3 regions of the Cupriavidus sp. 05N38 genome follow, and region 1 is predicted to be linked to each of the others. Evidence: predicted binding sites of a transcription regulator. Region 1 holds the regulator's gene; each other region holds the start of a gene.
The links. Region 1 encodes LexA, which represses DNA repair genes until DNA is damaged. Its sites were predicted from a motif close to ACTGTATNNNNATACAGT; they were not measured.
Positions count from the first base shown of each region.

Region 2: imuA (translesion DNA synthesis-associated protein ImuA) is a predicted target of LexA. The motif match lies at 3,854-3,871, and genes of this name have one in related genera.
Region 3: AC1DK4_RS14765 (PA0069 family radical SAM protein) is a predicted target of LexA. The motif match lies at 4,114-4,131, and genes of this name have one in related genera.

Region 1 covers NZ_JBFTNF010000113.1:377-7,631, forward strand. The annotation lists gene AC1DK4_RS39060 (DUF808 domain-containing protein) at 1-778, opposite strand, end outside; tRNA gene AC1DK4_RS39065 (tRNA-His) at 1,024-1,099, opposite strand; gene AC1DK4_RS39070 (hypothetical protein) at 1,236-1,406, opposite strand; gene lexA (transcriptional repressor LexA) at 1,524-2,180, opposite strand; gene AC1DK4_RS39080 (asparaginase) at 2,411-3,409, shown strand; gene rpsF (30S ribosomal protein S6) at 3,511-3,885, shown strand; gene priB (primosomal replication protein N) at 3,981-4,280, shown strand; gene rpsR (30S ribosomal protein S18) at 4,284-4,562, shown strand; gene rplI (50S ribosomal protein L9) at 4,594-5,046, shown strand; gene AC1DK4_RS39105 (replicative DNA helicase) at 5,266-6,657, shown strand; gene AC1DK4_RS39110 (DUF47 domain-containing protein) at 6,881-7,255, shown strand, end outside.
Region 2 covers NZ_JBFTNF010000011.1:103,036-110,344, forward strand. The annotation lists gene AC1DK4_RS10980 (error-prone DNA polymerase) at 1-1,318, opposite strand, end outside; gene AC1DK4_RS10985 (Y-family DNA polymerase) at 1,424-2,977, opposite strand; gene imuA (translesion DNA synthesis-associated protein ImuA) at 2,910-3,806, opposite strand; gene AC1DK4_RS10995 (mandelate racemase/muconate lactonizing enzyme family protein) at 4,075-5,184, opposite strand; gene AC1DK4_RS11000 (tripartite tricarboxylate transporter substrate binding protein) at 5,234-6,211, opposite strand; gene purB (adenylosuccinate lyase) at 6,282-7,309, opposite strand, start outside.
Region 3 covers NZ_JBFTNF010000017.1:15,435-22,743, reverse strand. The annotation lists gene AC1DK4_RS14780 (acyl-CoA dehydrogenase) at 1-995, shown strand, start outside; gene AC1DK4_RS14775 (D-amino acid dehydrogenase) at 1,063-2,367, opposite strand; gene AC1DK4_RS14770 (Lrp/AsnC ligand binding domain-containing protein) at 2,477-2,980, shown strand; gene AC1DK4_RS14765 (PA0069 family radical SAM protein) at 2,995-4,077, opposite strand; gene AC1DK4_RS14760 (LysR family transcriptional regulator) at 4,302-5,213, opposite strand; gene AC1DK4_RS14755 (TM2 domain-containing protein) at 5,241-5,732, opposite strand; gene AC1DK4_RS14750 (hypothetical protein) at 5,989-6,396, opposite strand; gene AC1DK4_RS14745 (PQQ-dependent sugar dehydrogenase) at 6,576-7,309, opposite strand, start outside.

The DNA.
Region 1 (7,255 bases):
CCAGAACGCCGGTCACGAGATCCGTCAAATGATGCGCGCCGGGGAATCCGTGGACCAGGATCCCGCCGCCAACCAGGAACATCGCCACGGTACCCGCCACCGAGAGCGCCCGCATCAGCCAGGGCGCCATGCGCAGGATGCCGCGGCCCGCAGCGCGCGCCGCGGCCGATGAGCGCTGGTGCAGATAGAGTCCGGCGTCGTCCAGTTTGACGATGCCGGCCACCAGGCCATAGACACCTACCGTCATGATCAGGGCAATCGCCGTCAACACGGCAACCTGCGTCCCGAACGCGGCGCTCGAAACGGTGCCGAGGGAAATGACGATGATTTCAGCCGACAAGATGAAATCCGTACGCACTGCGCCGCGGATCTTCGACCTTTCGAGAGCGGTGGGGTCCGCCGTCTCCGGCGCCGGGCTTGCTGCTGTCTCCTGCCCGTCCTGATGCATGAAGCCGTGCGCAATCTTTTCGAAACCCTCGTAGCAGAGGAAGGCGCCGCCGGCCATCAGCAGCGGCACGATCGCCCACGGGATGACGGCACTGATGGCCAGCGCGGATGGTACCAAGATGGCCTTGTTGCGCAGGGATCCCTTCGCAACAGCCCAAACCACCGGCAACTCGCGTTCAGCGTTGACACCGCTGACCTGCTGGGCATTGAGGGCGAGATCGTCGCCGAGCACGCCCGCGGTCTTCTTGGCGGCCAATTTGCTCAAGGCCGCCACGTCGTCAAGCATGGTAGTGATGTCGTCGATCAGCAGAAGCAGGCTCGAGCCAGCCATATCCAGATCTCCCGGGTGGGTAGCGAGAAAGCAGATACGTCGCGCATTTGCCGCGCGCATGGAGCATACGGCGTCGTCAGAATACCGCTATTGCCTCGTTGAGCCAGGCAAATAACGCGAGTGCGTAGACGAAATGGGGAGGGGAGAGGGCGCCGGAATCGGCTTGCGATCGGGCCTGAGACAAATAACAGACCCACAAACAAAAACAGCGAGCTTCGCAGCTCGCTGTTTTTGCAATGCAATTCTGGGGTGGCTGATGGGACTCGAACCCACGACGACAGGAATCACAATCCTGGACTCTACCAACTGAGCTACAGCCACCGTCGTAGTCTTTCAGCTGAGTGCTGATCGACGAAAAACAAGATTATACAAACTTCATTCGCGGATGGCTAGTACTTCGCTCAAATTTTTTCGTGATGCCAGGGCGCCGTTGAATCGAGGGATACGCAACGCGATTTCACGCGGAGAGCTTGGGGAGATCTTCCAGTTCGAGCATGCGGCAGATGGCTGCCATGCTGCCGACCATGGTGCGGCGTTGCGCGCCCTGATAGATACGCACGCCCTTGGACTGGCGGAACGGGACGGGCTTGACGGGGCGGCGGGCGGAGAAGCGGTTGGCTGGCAGCATGGCTACACCTGGTAATTTGCAACAACAGTTGGCGGCACCCGCGGCGCGGGTGGCGTTGGYACAAACGGGTGCAGCTTGATGCGGGGCAGGCCCGCTCCAGCCGCACTTGTTGAATCGTCAGAAGGCGCCGGTACGAATCAGGCCGACGGCAATGCCTTCGAGCGAGAACTCTTCGCGGCCGGGCTCAACGATGATGCTGGCGAAGTCGGGGTTCTCTGCGATCAGTTCGATGGTGTCGCCCCGTCGGTTGAGGCGTTTGACAGTGACGTCGTCGCCGAGGCGGGCTACGACGATCTTGCCGTTGGCGGCTTCGCTGGCGCGTTTGACGGCGAGTAGGTCGCCGTCGAGGATGCCGGCGTCGCGCATGCTCAGGCCGCGGACGCGAAGGAGGTAGTCGGGCTGGACTTCGAATACCGAGGCATCGACCTGATACTGGCGGTCGATATGCTCGGCCGCAAGGATTGGGCTACCTGCGGCGACACGCCCGACCAGCGGCAGCGTCAGTTGCATCACGCCGGCCATGGGGAGGGAGAACTGGTCGGGCAGTTCCGAGTCGCTGCGCCATACCTTGAGGCGAATGCCGCGCGACGCGCCAGGCGTGAGTTCGATCACGCCTTTTCGTGCCAGGGCGCGCAGATGTTCTTCTGCGGCGTTGGGCGAGGAGAAGCCGAACTTGGCGGCGATCTCGGCACGGGTGGGCGGGAAGCCGGTGTGCTGGAGGGTGCTGCGAATCAGGTCGAAAATCTGCTGCTGTCGCGGTGTCAGGGTCGCCATGGTCGCCGTATGTGAAAGCACTGTATGTTTAAACAGTATGCTGTGATTTTATACAGTATCGAGTGAAGTGCAAGCGGAATTTTGGGAGGCTGCTCATCGACAGGCGCTTTGTCGCACGCCAGGCGGGTTGTGCTGGTCGCAAGTGTGGGGCGGTAAGCGAGTTACAATCCGCGGCACGCAAATCGCTGATTTCGTGTCTTTTGAATCCGGATTCCAACACGTCCCCCGCCATGTCCCTATTGCGTCGCGTCGTCGTGCTCGCCACCGGCGGCACCATCGCAGGTTCCTCCTCCAATCCGGCCAGTAGCGCCAAATACCAGGCGGCCACGGTGCCGGTGGCGTCCTTGCTTGGCGCGGTGCCGGCGCTCGGCAGTGTGGCCCGCATCGAGGCCGAGCAGGTCGCCCAGGTAGATAGCAAGGACATGTCGTTCGCGCTCTGGTCGAGGCTGGTCGAGCGCATCCGCTTCTGGTCCGCGCAACCCGACGTTGCCGGCATTGTCGTGACGCACGGCACCGACACGCTCGAAGAGACGGCGATGGTGTTGCACCTCGCTTGTCCCGTCGGGCTGCCCATCGTGCTGACCGCGGCCATGCGGCCTTCGACCTCGTTGTCGGCCGACGGGCCGCTGAACCTGCTCGACGCCGTGCGTGTGGCCAGCCACGCGCAGGCGGTGGGGAAGGGCGTGCTGCTGGTCATCAACCAGGAGATCCACGCCGCGCGCGACGTTGTGAAGGCGCACACGTCGGCAGTGAACGCCTTCGCTTCGCCAGCGGGCGGGCCGGTCGGTTATGTGCAGGATGACTTCGTGGGCTTCACGCGCGCCCCGGCGCGGTTGCCGGCCGCGGCCATGCCGATGCCGCAGGCCTGGCCCAAGGTGGAGATTCTCGCCAGCTATGCGGAGCCGGGCCGGGTGGTCGTCGACGCGCTGGTCGGGGCGGGCGTGAACGGTCTTGTCGTGGCGGCCGCGGGCAACGGCTCGATCCACCAGTCGCTGGCCGAGGCATTGGCCGAGGCGGCCGCGGCCGGCGTGGCGGTCGTGCGCAGTTCGCGCACCGGTGCGGGTCATGTGGCGATTCCGGTGGCGCCGCGGCCGGCGTCCGGTGTTTTCGTTGCGGCCGGCAACCTGAATCCTTATAAGGCACGCGTGCTCCTGCTGTTTGCCCTGGCGGGGACTCCCGCGCTGGCGTCCGATCCGGTCGCGCTGCAGGCGCTGTTCGCGGGGAGTTGAAGCGACTTGCCGAGTAAGGCGAAAGCGCGCTATACTTTAAGGCTATCCAACCTTGCCGCACCGGACATGGCGCCCGGGTGGCTTATCCAAAAGGAGCGTCAATGCGTCATTACGAAATCGTATTTATCGTCCATCCGGACCAGAGTGAACAAGTTCCGGCCATGATCGAGCGTTACAAGACGCTGGTCACGTCGCAGGAAGGCCAGATCCACCGCSTGGAAGACTGGGGCCGCCGTCAGATGGCCTACATGATCCAGAAGCTGGCCAAGGCTCACTACGTTTGCCTGAACATCGAATGCGGCAAGGAAACCCTGGCTGAACTCGAACACGCGTTCAAGTTCAACGACGCGGTGCTGCGCCACCTCATCGTTCAGACCAAGAAGGCCGAAACCGCACCGTCCCCGATGATGAAGGAAGTGCAGCGCGAAGAAGCCCGCAAGGCCGCGCAACAGACCAGCGAAGCCCCGGCCGCGTAAGTGCGGACCGTTGCGGTTGCCGCAGACGCTGAGTACGTGAGGCGTCGCGGCGGCGCGGGCGGGCATGGGTACAGGCATCGGGAAGGGAGGCAGCGTTGAACCAGTTAAGGCTCTGCGCAACCCTCGCCGAACGCGATGCCTTGCGCTACACCCCGGCAGGCGTCCCCGTCGTCAACTGCATCTTGCAGTACGCGGGCCAGACCGTCGAGGCGCAAACGCCCAGGCAGGTGGAATTTGCCATCGCCGCCATGGGAATCGGCCAGGTTGGGCAACGGCTCGAGCGTACCCCGCTCGGCGCGATGCTCGACTGCGAAGGATTCCTCGCTCGCAAGCACCGCAACAGCAAGGCTCTCGTCTTTCACATCACTGGATGTAAAGCATTCGAAAAGGATTGAATCATGGCATTCGTCAAACGTGACAACAAGAACAAGAAGCGCTTCCAACAGCAGAACCCGCTGTTCAAGCGCAAGCGCTTCTGCCGCTTCACCGTGGCTGGCGTGGAACAGATCGACTACAAGGATCTGGACACCCTGAAGGATTTCATCGGCGACAACGGCAAGATCACGCCGGCCCGCCTGACCGGTACCAAGGCTCACTATCAGCGTCAGCTCGATACGGCCATCAAGCGCGCGCGTTTCCTCGCGCTGATGCCCTACACCGACCTGCACAAGAACTGATCGGCCCTAGGTCCGTCAAGGAGAAAACACGATGCAAATCATTCTGCTGGAAAAAGTCATCAACCTGGGCAACCTGGGTGACATCGTTCGCGTGAAGGACGGCTACGCCCGTAACTTCCTGATCCCGAACAAGAAGGCCCGCCGTGCGACCCAGACCGCCATCAGCGAGTTCGAAGTCAAGCGCGCCGAGCTGGAAAAGGCCGCCGCCGAGAAGCTGGCCGCTGCGCAAGCCGAAGGCGAAAAGCTGAACGGCCTGACCGTGCAGATCACCCAGAAGTCGGGTGTGGACGGCCGCCTGTTCGGTTCGGTCACCAACGCCGACATCGCCGAAGCCCTGGAAGGCCAAGGCTTCAAGATCGAGAAGGCGCAAGTGCGCCTGCCGAACGGCCCGCTGAAGGTCGTTGGCGATCATCCGGTCAGCGTTTCGCTGCACACGGACGTGCTGGTCGATGTGACCATCGCCGTCCTGGGCGAGCACGTCTAAGACCGGATTCGATGCCACCGCGGGCCCCGCTCAGGGGCTGGCGGCGGGCATCGATTGCTGGCAACAACAAAAAAGGCAGGGGCCAAGCGCTCCTGCCTTTTTTGCTTTGGGCTTCATTGCGACAGGCTGGTCGTCCCGCCGTCACTTCATCGCGGACGATGGCTGACAGCCGCGATTTCTCCTGCGACGGGGGCCCGGCCACCGTTATAATCCCTCCCCATGAACGCGCCCGTCGCAGACCCCCAACTAGATAATCTCAAGGTTCCACCACACTCCATCGAGGCCGAGCAATCGGTACTCGGTGGCCTGTTGCTGGACAACGCCGCCTGGGACCGTATCGCCGATTTCCTGTCCGAAGCGGACTTCTATCGCTTCGATCACCGGATGATCTTCCAGAGCATCTCCCGGCTGATCGCTGCTACCAAGCCTGCCGACGTCATCACCGTCTACGAGGTGTTGCAGGGAGCCGGCAAGGCGGAGGAGGTGGGCGGACTGGCCTACCTGAATTCGCTGGCGCAGAACACGCCCAGCGCAGCCAATATCCGCCGCTATGCGGAGATCGTGCGCGAGCGCTCTGTGCTGCGCAAGCTGGTCACCGTGGCCGACGACATCGCCACCGCCGCGTTCGCGCCCAAGGGGCGCGAAGTGCGGGAACTGCTCGATGAGGCCGAATCCAAGGTCTTCGCCATCGCCGAGGAAGGCTCGCGCGGGCAGAAGGGCTTCCAGGAGATCCAGCCGCTGCTGACCCAGGTGGTGGAGCGCATCGACGAGCTGTACCACCGGGATTCCAGCACCGATGTGACCGGCGTACCGACCGGCTTTATCGACCTGGACCGCATGACCAGCGGCATGCAGGCCGGCGACCTGATCATCGTTGCGGGCCGGCCCTCGATGGGCAAGACCGCGTTCTCGCTGAACATCGGCGAGCATGTGGCGGTGGAGCAGGGCCTGCCGGTGGCGGTGTTCTCCATGGAAATGGCGGGCACGCAGCTGGCCATGCGTATGCTCGGCTCGGTGGGCCGGCTGGACCAGCACCGCCTGCGTACCGGCCGCCTGCTCGACGAAGACTGGCCGCGCCTGACGCATGCCATCCAGCGCATGAACGATGCCCAGCTGTTCATCGACGAAACCCCGGCGCTGAGCTCGATGGAGCTGCGCGCCCGGTCACGCCGGCTGGCGCGCCAGTGCGGCCAGCTCGGCCTGATCATCATCGACTACCTGCAGCTGATGTCGGGCTCGGGCGGCGGTGAAAACCGCGCCACCGAGATCTCGGAAATCTCGCGTTCGCTCAAGGGCCTGGCCAAGGAGCTCAACTGCCCCGTGATTGCGCTGTCGCAGTTGAACCGAAGCCTGGAACAGCGCCCCAACAAGCGGCCGGTGATGTCCGACTTGCGCGAATCCGGCGCTATCGAACAGGATGCCGACGTGATCCTGTTCATCTACCGCGACGAGGTCTACAACCCGGACTCGCAGGACAAGGGCACGTCGGAAATCATCATCGGCAAGCAGCGTAACGGCCCGATCGGGACCGTGCGGCTGACATTCCTGGGCCAGTTCACGAAGTTCGACAACTTCAGCGGCGGCCCCGCCTTCTTCGACAACGACAACTGAAGCCCAGGCCCGGCGCGGCTTGCCGGGCAGCCGGCGCCGCCGGGAAGGCGGATCGCCGGCGCCGCACATCAAAGAGGCGCGGCTTCGCCCCACATGCCTGTAAAATATTGCGTTTTGATGACAGCCGCCGCGAGGCGGCTGTCATTCAATGCACGACTGGCTGATCCAGCAACCCACTCAGCAACAACCAGCGGCGCTAACGCGTCGTGACAAGGAACAACCCATGTTCGGCCGATTCATGCCCACGGAGGGCAAGTTCTTCGAATACTTCAACCAGCATGCCGATTGCGCGGTGACCGCCGCCCGCGAGCTGGAAGTGCTGGTCAACGACCTGCCCAATGCCGAGGCACACGCGCGCCGCGTCCAGGCCACCGAAAAGAAGGCCGACCGCATCACGCACGACACCATCGACCTGCTGCACAAGACCTTCATCACGCCGCTGGACCGCGATGAGATCCACAAGCTCATCACCACCATGGACGACATCCTCGACCTGATGGAAGACGTGGCGGAGACCATCTCGCTGTACGACGTGACCAGCCTGACCGACGAAGCGCGCAAGCTGGCCTCGATCTGCGTGCAGTGCTGCGACCAGGTC
Region 2 (7,309 bases), on a different contig from region 1:
CGTGCACGGTGAGGAAGAACGACTCGTACTGCTTCTCGCGGATCAGGGCGAACTCTTGCGTCAACTGCGTTTCCCACCTGGGTTCGAGTCCGCCGGGAAAGCGCAGCTTCACGCCTTTCATGGTCTCGCTGTACAGGTAGCCAAACGGCGTCAGGGCAGCGGGCACCAGTTCTTCCGGATATTCGTAGCGCAGCGTATCCAGCGAGAAATCGCACAGGCCGGCGATGCGCAGCGTCTGCGCCAGCGCATCGCGCGGGTACAGCCGCGACAGCCGCTGGCGCATGCGCAGGTGCTGCTCGGCATTGGGCGCCAGCGCCATGCCGCATCCGGCCAGCGTCTGCCCGGTGCGGATCGCGCTCAGCACGTCCGACAGCGGCTTGCGCGAGCGCACATGCATGGTCACCGCGCCCGCCGCCGCCAGCGGCACGCCGGCCTGCGCGGCGGCATCCTCCAGCCGCAGCCGGTGCAGGGCATCGGCATGGCCCTGCAATTGCTCGAGCGCGATCCAGGCGCGCGCGCCGAAGACCTGCCGCATCCACTGCGCCTGCCGCAGCAGCGCCTGCGGCTCGGGGCAATACGCGGGCAGCAGCAGCGCCACGCAATCGGGCATGCCGCGCAGGTGGGCCTGCTCCGCCTGCGGCGCGGCGATGTCTTCCGGGTGCAGGCAATAGGCGCCCTTCCCCGCGCGCCGGCGGCCCAGCGTGATGAACTCGCAGAGATTGCCGAAGCCTTCGCGGTCCTGCGCCAGCAGCACCAGCCGCAGCGCCGGCTCGCCATCGTGGCCGGTGAGCGTGAAGCGGCTGCCGATCAGCAGGCGGAACTCCTGCGCGGCGGCGGCCACGGCGGATAGCTTTTCATGGCGGAGCAGGCGCGCTTCGGCGGCCTCGCCGGGGCCCGCGGCGACCGCGGCATCCAGCCAGGCGCCCTGCGCGCCTGGCTCGCTGCTTTCGCCCTCCTGCGCTTCTTCCGCGGCCAGGGCCTCCAGGTCATCTTCGCCTTCCTCGTCCTCGCCCGCATCCAGGCCGGCGGCCAGCCGCGCCGCGCTGCGCGCGAGCGCGTCGCTGGTGCGCTCGCGCAGATCCTTGAGCGCCTGGTGCGCGCGCGCCGTGCCGGCCACCGAGCATTCGTCGGTCAGCGCCAGGCCGCCATAGCCCAGCGCGAACGCGCGCTCGATCAGCTCCACCGGGTGCGAGGCCCCTTCGAGGAAGGTGAAGTTCGAGATGCAGTGCAGCTCCACATAGTCGGGCAAGGCCGGCAGCAGCGCCGAGAGCGCGGCCGGCAAGGCGGAAAACGAAGGAGCGGCAGGCTGGCTGGACATGATGGAGGCGGACGGGAAGCAACGATGCGAAACTGGAATGCGAACAGGGAATGCAAATAGGGAACGCGAAATAGGAAATGCGGGGGCCTGGGGGCCGTTCCGGTTTCAGAACAACCCGTGGAGGAACCAGCGGTACTCGCCGCCCTCCTCCCGCCCCGGGCGCTGGCGATAGACCCAGCAGCGCAGGCCGTCGGCGCGCTCGGCGACGAAGTAATCGCGCGTGGCCAGCGCGTCGTCCCACCAGCCGGACTCGATGCGCTCGGGCCGCGACAGCAGCGCCAGCGGCCCGCCGTGGCAAGGCCGGTGGCGCTGCACGGTCAGTGGCAGCGGCTGCGCCAGCAGCCAGGGCGGGCGCTCGGGCCAGGCCTGCGTGCCCGCCCCCTGCGCGCGCGCGGGCATCTCGTCCACGGGGCACCAGCGGCTGGCGCGCTCGGGCCGGTGGTCCGCCAGCGGCTGCGGCTGCAGTACGTTCTCGCGGCCCAGGCGCGCCATCAGCGTATCGAGCAGGCGGCCCAGCTCGGCCGGCGTGCCGCCCGGCTCGGGAAACAGCGACTCGCTCTGCGGCAGGTACGCCTGCATGGCCTCCACCACCAGCATCAGTCCCACCGCCGGCACGGTGAACTGCACCCTGTCCAGCCGCTCCTGCAGCAGCCGGGACAAATGCGCCGGATCGCGGCTGGGCTCGGCCAGGCTCACCGTCACCGGCGTGGCCGGGGTCTCGCAGCCCAGGCGGTAACGCTCATGCTCGAGCCGCAGCACCACGCGCGTCACGCCGGCCTGTTGCACCGCCAGCCAGCCGCCCAGCGCCAGCAGCAGGCGCTGCGCGCCCGCCATCACGCCCTGGACGGATTCGGTGCGGCCCGGCAGCTCCATGCGCTGCGCGAAGGCGGGCGGCGCGCCGAACCAGGCAAAGCGCACCGGCACCTCGCCGTAGGCCTGGTCCAGCCGTACCAGCAAGTCCGCGCCGAGGCGGCGCCGCAGGCCGGCGCGCGGCAGGCGGCGCACCTCGCCCACGGTGCGGCAGCCGATGCCGTCCAGCCAGCCCTCGTCGGCCACGCCATGCAGCATCCCCACCGGCAGCCGGTCCAGCAGCCGTGCCATGCGCGCCGGCTGCAGCGCGCGCCGCGCCGGGCGCACCATGGCGCCGCGCCGGTCGCGCCTGAACGGCTGCGCCGCCAGCCACGCCGCGCCGAAGGCGCTCGGCGCGCAGCCAAGCTGCAGGAACGCCCCCAGCCGGCGCACCCGCGCATACACGGCGCGGCACAGCGTGCGATGCCCGCCGAACAGCCGCACGCTGGCGCCGGCATCGATCATCACCGTGGCCGCGTCGGGGTCCGGGTGCAAGGCCACATGCGGCGAGAAATGCAACAGCGCCAGCGCCAGCGCCGTCATCAGCTGCGCCTCCGCCGCCGGCTCGCGCTCGAGCTGCACCACCTGCGCCGACAAGGCCTGCACCCCGCCGCGCCGCATGCCGGCCTGCACGCCCAGCGCCGCCGCCGGCCCGTTGGCCAGCACCACGCGCTCGCGCTCCACCACCGCCACCGGCACGCTGTGATGCAGCAGGCCGGGAACGGCAGCGGCCGCGGCAGGCTCAGGCCAGTTCGGCTGCAGCGCGTCCAGCGACAGGCGCGGCAGATGCACCGCGATCCAGTACGACATGGGCTTGCTCTCCCGCAATAGCCTGGGAAACCGGCGATGGCGCAACCTCCGCAGGCAAGGTCCGCGGCGCGCACGGACGGCCCGGCACCGCCATCATCTCGTCGAGCGGCAGCACCAGCGGCTGCTCGCGCACCGGCCCGCGCCGCTTGTGAAAGGTGATCGACATCGCATTGCCCGGCGCCGGCGCCAGCAGCAGCCGCAGCACCGCCGGCGACGACTCGTGCAGCACGCCGGCCGGCCGGCACGCCCATACCGCCGCGTCGCCGGCCTGCGCCAGCACCTGCAGGCGGCGCAGCGCCTCGGGACGCGCCGCGGGCAGCCATACCACCACCGCGCCGAAGGCCTGGCTGCGCAGCACCTGCTCCGCCGCCCACAACACATCGGCCTGCGCCGCGGCCTTGCCCGCGCCGGCCGGCGCGCGCATCCAGAACACCTGCCGGGCCGGCAAACCCCAGCTGGCCAGGCACGTTGCATTGGGCAGGTGCGGCGGCCCCACCAGCGCCAGGCGGCGCTGCCCCGCCGCCAGCGCCACCAGGGCCGGCCGCAGCAGGCGCAGCTCGCCCACGCCGGGCTCGGCCAGCAGCAGCTCCGTCAGCGCCCCCAGCGGCCAGCCGCCGCCCGGCAACTCAGCCGACAGCGCGGCATGTCCAGTCTCCACCGCCGGCACGCTACCCGCCTGCCCCGCCCGGCCGAGCTGCCCCGCGCGCCACAGGCCGGGATAGCGCCGCTCGAGCGCATCCAGCGCCTCCTGGCGGCCCCCCGCGGGTGCCGGCGCCAAGGAAGAAACGCCCGGCAAGCCGGGCGAGTCGGTCTGAAGATGGGGTGTCATGTGACGCTTGCGGCCTTACCCCGAGGGACAAGGCGAGATTTCCGATTACTGTATATTTATACAGTATCACGGTTGGGCGCAAGGGTGAAGCGGGAGGGTCGGGGACGGTGCGCGGGAACGACGCCGGAAGGGGCAGAGAAGGCGCAAGGAAAGAGCACGGAAAGCCTGCCCCGAGGCGCGCGCGGGCCGGCCGGCAAGACATATCGGGACGCCCCGGCACGCCGTGCCCTGCAGTTGCAGTTGCAGTTGCAGTTGCAACTGCAGTCGCTCAGTTCACCCGGTATCGCTTCACCATGTCCCAGTCCAGCTCGATGCCGAAGCCCGGGCCTTGCGGGATCGCCATGATGCCGTCCTTGATGCGCGGCGGGTTGGCCCACATGCCGGGGAAGATCGGATCGCGGTCCGGGTCGGGGAAGCACTCGACGCAGATCCCGTGCGGCATGGCGCCCAGCATGTGCGAGGCGATCTGCGGCTCTTCGTGGTGCGCCATGCGCACGCCGGCCAGCGCGCAGGCCGCGGCGGCGCGGCGCCATTCGGTGATGCCGCCGCCTTCCGAGGCGTCGAAATTGACGATGTCCACCGCGCCGGCGTCCAGCAGGCGGCGCACGCCGGCCGCGCTGACTTCGCTCTGGCCTGCGTTGATGGGGATCGAGGTGGCCTGGCGCACCGCCGCCATGCCGCGCACATCGTCATGCCAGTGGCAGGGTTCCTCGAACCATGCGATGTCGTACGGCTCGACCAGGCGGGCGAAGCGCGTTGCCTCCGCCACGCTCCAGCCGCGGTTGGCATCCACCGCGAGCAGGAAGTCCGGGCCGCCGCCTTCGCGTGCGTACTTCACCCGCTCGGCGTCTTCCTCGGGCGTTGCCCCGCCCACTTTCACCTTGCAGCCGGCCATGCCGACCGACCTCAGCCACGCCATCTCGCCGGCCAGGTCGGCAGGCGTCTTGCCCGGCAGGTAGTAGCCGGCGATGGCGATGATGGGGATTTCCTGGCGGTAGCCGCCCATCAGGCGGCACACATTGACGCCGAGCGCCTTGCCGGCCAGATCCCAGACGGCCGAATCCACGCAGGCGATCGCGTTCATGACCAGCGGCCGGTCCGGCGCCTTGATGGTCAGGCGGAACAGCTTCTCCCAGATGCGTTCGCAGGCATGCACGGACTCGCCGACCAGCAGCGGCGCCATGTCCTGCTCGATCATGCGGGCGATCTCGGGGCCGTGTTCGCGGGGGTCGCCGTTGTACACCTCGCTGACCAGCCCCGAGCTGGTATGGATGCGGGTGATCACGGTGGCGCGGCTGTCGACCTTGTACGAGCTGCCGGAGAACACCTTGTTGAGCGGGATGCGGACGGCAATGGCCTCTACGCGTTCGATCTTCATGGTTGCGGATTCCTGTGGTCTTGCGGTTGGATGGGCGTGCGGGCCAGGCTCAGTCGATGGTGGCGCCCGAGCGCTTGACGATGGCAGACCACTTGACGCTCTCTGACTGGATGTAGGCGCCCAGGGCCTCGGGGGTGGAGCCCACCGGCACGATGCCGTCGAACATGAAGCGCTTGCGCAGGTCGGAGTTCTTGATCAGGGCCGCGATCTCGCCGCTGAGCTTGTCGACGATGGGGCGCGGCGCCAGCAGCGCGTACCAGACGTTGGATTCGTAGCCGGGCACGCCCGCCTCGGCGATGGTGGGCACGTTGGGCATCGAAGCCGCGCGCTGCGCCGTCGACACCGCGAGCACGCGCAGCTTGCCGGCCTTGATCTGCTGCGACGCGACGCCGTAGCTGGCGAACATCGCGCTGACCTGCCCGGCCAGCAGCGCCGGCATGGCGGGCCCCGTGCCCTTGAACGGCACATGGACCATGTCGAGCCCGGCCATGGATTTCAGGAGCTCCATCGACAGGTGCGGGCCGCTGCCGTTGCCGGACGAGCCGTAGGTGTACTTGCCGGGATTCGCCTTGACCAGCTTGATGAATTCCGCCAGGTTCTTCGCCGGCACGGAGGGATGCACGACCAGGAAGTACGGCGCGGAGGCCAGCAGCGAGACCGGCTCGAAATCCTTGATCGGGTCGTAGGGCAGTTTGCGGTACAGGCTCTGGTTGACGGCGAGCTGCGAGGTCAGCGCAAGCGCCAGCGTATAGCCGTCGGCAGGCGCCTTGGCGACCATGTCCATGCCGATATTGCCGTTGGCGCCGCCATGGTTGTCCACGATGATGCGCTGGCCCATGCGCTCGGACATGTACAAGGTCAGCGGCCGCGCGACGGTATCGCCGCCCCCGCCCACCGGATAGGGCACCACCACGCGCACGGGGCGGTTCGGATAGGTGTCGGCCTGCGCTGGCGCCGCCGCGGCGGCGCCCATGCAGAGCAGCGCCAGCGCGCCTGCGCGCCCCAGTAACCTGGCAATTCGGTTCATGACTGTGTCTCCTGTCTGTTTTCTGTTATCTGTTATCTGTTGACTGCTGTCTTTGCAGGCATGGTCGCCTTCAGTCCAGCCAGCCGCTTGCCCGGGTCTCGCCAAGGAAGCGCTCCACGATCTGCGGGGCAAGCCCGACATAGGTGGCGGGATCGAGCAGCGCATTGAGCGCCGCCGGTTCGAGCGCCGCCCGGATGGCCGGATCGCGCGACAGTGCCTGCTCGAAGGTGATGCCGCTTTCCATGCCCAGCATGGCGGCGGCGTAGACCAGTTCGTGCGCGCTCTGCTTGCCGACCTTGTCGGCCAGCGCGAACATCACGCGCTCGGACATCAGGAAGCCGCCGAGCAGGTCGAGGTTGGCGCGCATACGCGCGGCGTTCACGGTGAGGCCGGACAGCGCGTAGTGCATCATCTGCAGCATGGCCGCCGCCATCATGCAGCCCTCGGGCACGGCCTTCCATTCCATGCGCACGGCCGCCACGTCGCGCTCATGCTCGGCCATCTGGGCGTCGTGCATCATCGCCACGCTGTAGCGGATAGCGCGGCTGAGCGTCACCACGGTCTCCACCACGGCGGGATTGCGCTTGTGCGGCATGGTGGACGAGCCGACCTTGCCTTCGCTGAACGGCTCGGCCAGCTCGCCGATCTCGTCGCCCTCGAGGTTCATGATCTCGTTGGCGATCTTGCCCAGCGTGGCGCCGATCAGGCCGAGCACGCTCACGTACTCGCCCAGGCGGTCGCGCGCGGGCTGCCAACTGATCGGCGCCACGCCCAGTCCGAGGCGCGCCATCAGCCGCGTCTCCAGCTCGCCGGCCTGCTCGCCGAACGAGGCCTGCGTGCCGACCGCGCCCACCATCTGGCCCACGAAGGTGCGCTGCTCCAGGCCGCGCATGCGCTCGTGGTGGCGGCCGAGTTCCGACAGCCAGATCGCGCATTTGTGGCCGAAGGTGATCGGCAAGGCCTGCACGGCATGCGTGCGCCCGGCCATCGGCGTGTGCTTGTGCTCGTCGGCAAGGCGGTACAGCTCGCGCGACACGGCGCCCAGGTCGCGCATCAGGATGCCGTGGGCCTGCCGCACCTGAAGCATCATGCCGGTGT
Region 3 (7,309 bases), on a different contig from region 1:
CGGTGCTGCAGTTCGGCGACCACGGCGGCGCCATCGGCACGCTGGTGGGCGAAGAGAACCGCGGCCTCGAGTACATGTTCATCATGATGAACTCGGCGCGCTTCTCGGTCGGCATGCAGGGTATCGCCGTGTCCGAGCGTGCCTACCAGCAGGCCGTGGCCTTTGCCCGCGAGCGCGTGCAGAGCCGCCCGGTCGACGGTTCGGCGCGCGAGGCGGTCACCATCATCCACCACCCCGACGTCAAGCGCATGCTGATGACGATGCGCTCGCTGATCGAAGGGGCACGCTCGGTGGCCTACGTTGCCGCGGCCGCTTGCGACACGGCGCACCAGCATCCGGACGAGGCCGTGCGCAAGCAGAGCCAGGCCTTCTACGAGTTCCTGGTGCCTATCGTCAAGGGCTGGAGCACGGAGCTGTCGATCGATGTCACCAGCCTTGGCGTGCAGGTCCACGGAGGCATGGGCTTCATCGAGGAAACCGGCGCTGCGCAGCACTACCGCGACGCGCGCATCCTGCCGATCTACGAAGGCACCACCGCCATCCAGGCCAACGACCTGGTCGGCCGCAAGACCCTGCGCGACGGCGGTGCCGTGGCGCGTGCCATCTGCGCGCAGATCGCGGAAACGGAAGCCGCACTGGGCAAGCAGGATGGCGCGGCGTTCGCAGCGGTGCAGGCGCAGCTGGCCAAGGGCCGCACGGCGCTGGAAGCCGTGGTGGCGTTCGTGGCGTCCAATGCCAAGGCGGATCCCAACGCCGTGTTTGCCGGCAGCGTGCCTTACCTCAAGCTGTGCGGCATCGTGTTCTCGGGCTGGCAGCTCGGCCGCGCCATGCTGGTGGCACAGGCAAAGCGCGGCGAGGATGCATCGTTCCATGACGCCAAGATCGCCACGGCGCATTTCTTCGCCGAGCACATCCTGTCGCAGGCATCGGGTTTGCGCGATGCCGTCGTGGCGGGCGCCGCGCCGGTCAATGCCTTGAGCGAAGCGCAGTTCTGACCTGTTCGTGCGCAAGCAAAAGGCGGCCCCGCGGGGCCGCCTTTTTTTACGCGCGAGCCCGGATCGCTCAGGCCACGGCGGGGCGGTGCACGGCGCGCGTGCCCGGCTGCTTCACATAGCGTGCCACCGACAGGTCGTCGGCGCGAATGGCGGGCGAGGTACCGGACACCAGGTCCGACAGCAGCTTGCCCGAGCCGCAGGCCATGGTCCAGCCCAGCGTGCCGTGCCCGGTATTGAGCCACAGGCCCTTGAGCGGAGTCGGGCCGACGATGGGGGTGCCATCCGGCGTCATCGGGCGCAGGCCGGTCCAGAACGTGGCGCGGCTGACATCGCCGGCGCCGGGGAACAGGTCGGTCACCACATGCTCCAGCGTGCGGCGCTTGGACGGGTCCAGCGAACGGTCATAGCCGACGATCTGGGCCATGCCGCCCACGCGGATACGGTCGTCGAAGCGCGTAATGGCAACCTTGTAGGTTTCGTCGAGCACCGTCGACACCGGGCTGCGGGTTGCATCGGTCATCGGCACGGTGATCGAGAAGCCCTTGAGCGGGTAGACCGGCAGGTTCGAGAGGCCCGGCAGGAAGTTCTTCACGAAGGGCGTCGACCAGCTGCCCAGCGCTACCACCACCAGGTCCGCCATCACGGGCTGGCCACCCACCATGGCGCCGGTGACCGCGTCGCCCTTGGTGAGCAGGCCGTCGATGGAGCGGTTGTAGTGGAACTGCACGCCCAGGCTCTCGGCCATGGCCGCGAGTTGCGTGGTGAAGAGCTGGCAGTCGCCGGTTTCGTCATTGGGGAGCCGCAGGCCGCCGCTCAGCTTTTGGCTGACGGCGGCAAGGGCCGGTTCGCTGGCGGCGAGGTCCTCGCGCGATAGCAACTGGTAGGGCACGCCGGCCTGTTCGAGCACGGCGATGTCCTTGGCCGCGCCCTCAAGCTGCTCGTCGGTGCGGAAGACCTGCAGCGTGCCTTGCTGGCGTCCTTCGTAGGCAATGCCGGTATCGGCGCGCAGGGCGCGGATGCAGTCGCGGCTGTATTCGGCCAGACGCACCATGCGTTCCTTGTTGATGGCGTAGCGCTCGGCCGAGCAGTTCATCAGCATCTGCCACATCCATTGCAACTGGAACAGGGTGCCGTCCGGACGGATGGAGAGCGGAGCATGCTGCTGGAACATCCACTTGATGGCCTTGAGCGGCACGCCCGGCGCGGCCCAAGGCGAGGCATAGCCCGGGGAGATCTGGCCGGCGTTGGCAAAACTGGTGCCCAGCGCGGGCGCGGCCTCGCGGTCGATCACGGTGACTTCATGGCCGGCGCGGGCCAGATACCAGGCGCTCGTCACGCCAATCACACCACTGCCAAGGACAAGGACGCGCATAGTCGGGGGCTCTCAACCAGAAAGTAAGTCAGATAAAGTATTTATCTCTATACTATTGAAATATGTGCAGTCATAGTTATCGTAATTTTCAGAGAAACAGGATTTACTCATGAGAACAAGTCGTCAGCCCCTGCGCAGCCTGGACCGGCTCGACCGCAAGATCCTGGCGCTGCTCCAGGCCGATGGCCGCATGTCGATGAAGGAGCTTGCGGAAGCCGTGGGGCTGACCATCACGCCCTGCATCGAGCGGGTCAAGCGCATGGAGCGCGACGGGGTCATCATGGGCTACTACGCGCGGCTCAATCCCGCGCTGCTGGGCAGCGGCCTGCTGGTCTTCGTGGAGATCTCGCTCGGCAACAAGTCGGGCAATATGTTCGAGCAGTTCCGCCGCGAGGTATCACGCATTCCCGAGGTGCTCGAATGCCACCTGGTGTCGGGCGACTTCGATTACCTGATCAAGGCGCGCATCCGCGAGATCGGCGAGTACCGCCGCCTGCTCGGCGATATCCTGCTGCAGTTGCCGGGCGCCGCGCAGTCCAAGAGCTATGTGGTGATGGAAGAGATCAAGGAAACGCTGGCGATCGCGGTCGACGAAAAGGCGCCGCTTGCCTGAAGCCGCGGCGCGGTTCAGAACAGTTTCATTTGCGCTGCGGCGCCGTCCCGGGAAAACAGTTCGGTGGTCAGCGCATGGCGCTCGGTATTCAGGCCGAAGCGCCGGCATGCCAGCTTGAAACGCTTGCTCAGGAGTTCGGCAAAGATACCGGTGCCCGTCATGCGCACGCCGAACCGCGAGTCGTAGGCCTGGCCGCCGCGCATTTGCGCCACCAGGCTTTCGACGTGCTTCGCGCGCAGCGGATGATAGGTGGCCAGCCATTCGGAGAACAATGCCGCCACCTCGCGCGGCAGGCGCAGCAGGGTGTACGCCGCGCTGCGCGCCCCGGCCTTGGCGCAGGCTTCGAGGATGGCCTCCATCCCGGAGTCGGTCAGGCCGGGAATCACGGGCGCCACAATCACGCCGACCGGAATGCCGGCTTCGCGCAGAGCCGCGATCGCGGCCAGGCGGCGCGCCGGTGCGCTGGCACGGGGTTCGAGCGTGCGTGCGATCTCATTGTCGAGCGAGGTGACCGACACATGGACGCGCACCAGGTTCCTGGCCGCCATGCGCTGCAGGATATCGATGTCGCGGGTGACCACGCCCGACTTGGTGATGATGGCCACGGGATGATTGAAGCGCTCCAGCACCTCCAGGATCCCCCGTGTGATTCGCAGGCCCCGCTCGATGGGCTGGTATGGGTCCGTATTGACTCCCAGCGCGATTACCGACGGCGTGTAGCGGCGGCTGCCGAGTTCGGCCTCGAGCAGGGCCGCGGCGTTTTCCTTCGCGTACAGGCGGGTCTCGAAGTCGAGGCCAGGCGAAAGTCCCAGATAGGCATGGCTGGGCCGCGCGTAGCAGTAGATGCATCCATGCTCGCAGCCACGATAGGGGTTGATGGACGCGTGGAAGGGCAGGTCCGGCGACTGGTTGTGCGAGACGATGCGTCTGGCCTTCTCCGTGAAGACAATGGTCTGGATCGGTGGTGTCGTTGGCTCATCGGCGGCTTGCCATTCATCGTCGACGCGCTCGCGGGTCCATGCATCGAACCGGCTGACATCATTCGAGCGCGCAGCCCTGCCTTTTAGCGGGCTGATGGGGTGGGGTCGGTTCGGCACGGGGGCTGTCCTGCATCCAAGGTAATCTGGGTTGATACTGTATATTTATACAGTAGTCGCGCCAAAATACCAAGGCCCGGTCGCACCTGCGCATAGCGGTCCGACAGCCGGACGGAATCGAGGCGTGAACGCAGGCGTGCCGGCAGGAGGCAATGTCTGGGATGGCAGGGCTGAGGCATCGCGGCAGGCGGCGGGGCAGCCTGGCCAGTTCGCGCCGGGGGGCGCTATTGCGCGGGCTCGCTGTCCCAGTAGGGCGGAGAGCCGAAACATGCGGCGAAGAAATCGATGAACGCGCGGGTCTTGGCCGGCACCTGCCGGCGGCTGGGGTAGACCGCCCAGATCGAAACTGCCGGCAGCACGGGATAATCGGTCAGCACGCTGACCAGCGCGCCGCTGCGCAGGTGGGGGCCGACATCCCAGGTCGACTTGAGCGCCAGCCCCATGCCGGCCAGGATGGCATCGCGGATGACCTCGCCGTTGTCCGTGCGCAGGTTTCCGCTCACTGCCACCACGGTCTTGCCGAGCGCCGTGTCGAACTGCCATGAGGCCTGGTCGCTGAGCACCAGGCAATTGTGCTGGCGCAGGTCTTCCGGATGTCGCGGCGTGCCATGCGTGGCAAGGTAGGCAGGCGAGGCGCAGATGGCGCGGTGGCTCGGCGCCAGCGGCCGCGCCACCAGCGACGAATCGGGCAGGGCCCCCATGCGCAGCGCCACGTCGACGCCGGCCTCGACCAGGTCGATCACCTGGTCGGTCAGGCGCAGATCCAGCGACAGTCCCGGATAAGCCGAGAGGAAGGCAGGAATGGCCGGGGAGACATGCTGTCGGCCGAACGAAGCGGGCACCGCGACGCGCAATTGCCCGTGCGGGGCTTCGGCGCCTCGGCCCACCGCTTGCGCCGCGAGGTCGGCGGTGTCGAGCAGTTGCCCGGCATGCTCGAGGAAACGCTGGCCGTCGCCGGTCAGCGAGATGCGCCGCGTGGTCCGGTGCAGAAGCCGCGTCCCCAGTTGCTGCTCGAGTTGCGCGAGCCTGCTGCTGGCCGACGAGGTGGATAGCCCGAGATCGCGCGCCGCGGCCGACAGGTTGCCCAGCGTGGCGGCGCGCACGAAGACGGCGATGTCGAGCAGGTCGAAGTGCATTGGCGCCGGAATGGCTGCGCCGTGCGCTTATTGCGAGAGGGCGCGGGCCGCCTCGACCTGGGATTCGAAGAAGGTCTGGAAGCTGATGGCGAGGCCGGCCATCAGCAGCCCGGTGCCGATCAGCAGTGACAGGATGACCAGGATCACGACTGGCCAGCCGGAGCGCGTCGGCTTGCCGTGCGGGTTGAAGCGGGCGTCCCATTTGTCGTCCGGACGCAGCCCGTACACGATGGCCGTGAGGAAGGCTGCGATCACCGACGTGCCGCCGGCCACCGCGAAGGTCCAGTTCAGCGCCGGCGAGCCGGCCCCGGTCTGCATCGACGCCACGCCGATCGCGCCGGCCAGCGTCGCCAGCAGATGGGCCCAGCCGAACTTGTCGCGCAACCCGCCCAGGTAGAAGCGGTGAAGCCCCAGGCTGCCGAACAGGAAGGCCAGTGCCACCGTGATCAGCTTCGATTTTCCGGGGGATGTCGTGACGGTCGCGGCGGCAGATGATGGGGCTTGGGTGGCGGCAGGCATGGGCAGCTACGAAGTGGAGGGCCGGCAAGGCGTGCCGGCACAGGGTCGGGGTGAGGGCCAGGCAGGCTGGCGCCGGCGCTCATTGTACGCCGCTACGCGGCGCGGACAATGCGGCACAGGCGCGCTGCCGCCGTCGCTTGCGAACTGTTTGGATACTGCCCGGGAACCGTGCGAGAGGCGCGACCAAAGCCAAGCCGGGACAGCGCCGCGAGGGGGATGCGAGGGGGATGCGAGAAGTGGATATCGTGCTGGCAGCCTAGCGGCTGCCGTCCCGGCCACGGGCCTGCCAACCCGGGCCCATGCCGGAGCCGCGCTGATCGCCACGCCCGCCATCGGCCTGCGCATTGCGATCGGGGTGGCGGCCGCGTTCGTCTTCGCGTTCCTGGGGGGGCGGCGGGCGGCCGTTCAGGCGGTCGTCCGCGCGGGCGCGCGCTTCCATGCGTTCGATCTGGGCGCGTACATGGTCCTGCCGTTCGGCACGCACGCTTGCCATTTCCCAGCCACCCTGGCTCGGTTGCCCGCGCGCATTGGTCATGTTCCGGCCTTCGGGCCGGTTATGTTGCCAGAACGCGACCTGAGCGTGGCCGGCAGGGCTGAGGCCGATCAGGAAGACGGCCAACAGGATGCCAGCCACCGGGTCGCGCAGGAGATTGCGGGGGAGCATGCGGAATCCCAGTTTCCTGTCGCGCGGTGATGTTATTGGTAGATGGAATCATGGTACGCACGCGCATCCGGCACGCCTATGCAAAAGCCGTTACCGGTGTAACGGATTGTTTCGTCCCCACTGCCGGGGAATTTGCCGCCTGTCGACAGCTGCCGGCGAGGCGCGGGCCGCCTCCGTTTTCATGGCGCGTAGCGGATGCGGTAGATCGCGCCCGCCATGTCGTCGCTGACGAGCAGCGAGCCGTCCGGTGCCACCTGGACATCGACCGGACGGCCCCATGGCTTGTCATTCTGCAGCCAGCCCTGCGCGAAGATTTCCTGGCGCACCACCTGGCCAGCGTCATCCAGCACGATCCTGGCGATGCGGTAGCCGATCCGCTCGCTGCGGTTCCAGCTGCCATGTTCGGCGATAAAGATATTGTTGTGATATTCGGCAGGAAATTGCGCGCCCGTATAGAAACGCATGCCGAGCGCGGCCACATGAGCGCCCAGCCTGGCCACCGGCGGTTCGAATTCCGCGCAGGCGCGCTGCTTGCCGAATTCCGGGTCGGCAATGGTGCCGGCATGGCAGAACGGGTAGCCGAAATGCTGGCCGGCGCGGGTGAGGCGGTTGAGTTCGTCGTCGGGCTGGTCGTCGCCCAGGAAGTCGCGGCCGTTGTCGGTAAACCATAGCTGGCGCGTGGCGGGGTGCCAGTCGAAGCCGACCGAGTTGCGCACGCCCCGCGCCACCACCTGCAGGTCGCTGCCGTCGGGCTTCATCTTCATGATGTTGGCGTAGCGGTTCTCGTCGGGCGCGCAGATATTGCAGGGCGCGCCGACCGGCACGTAGAGATAGCCGTCGGGCCCGAAGGCGATGAATTTCCAGCCGTGGTGGGTTTCGCCGGGAAAGCGGTCGCTCACCACCACCGGCCTGG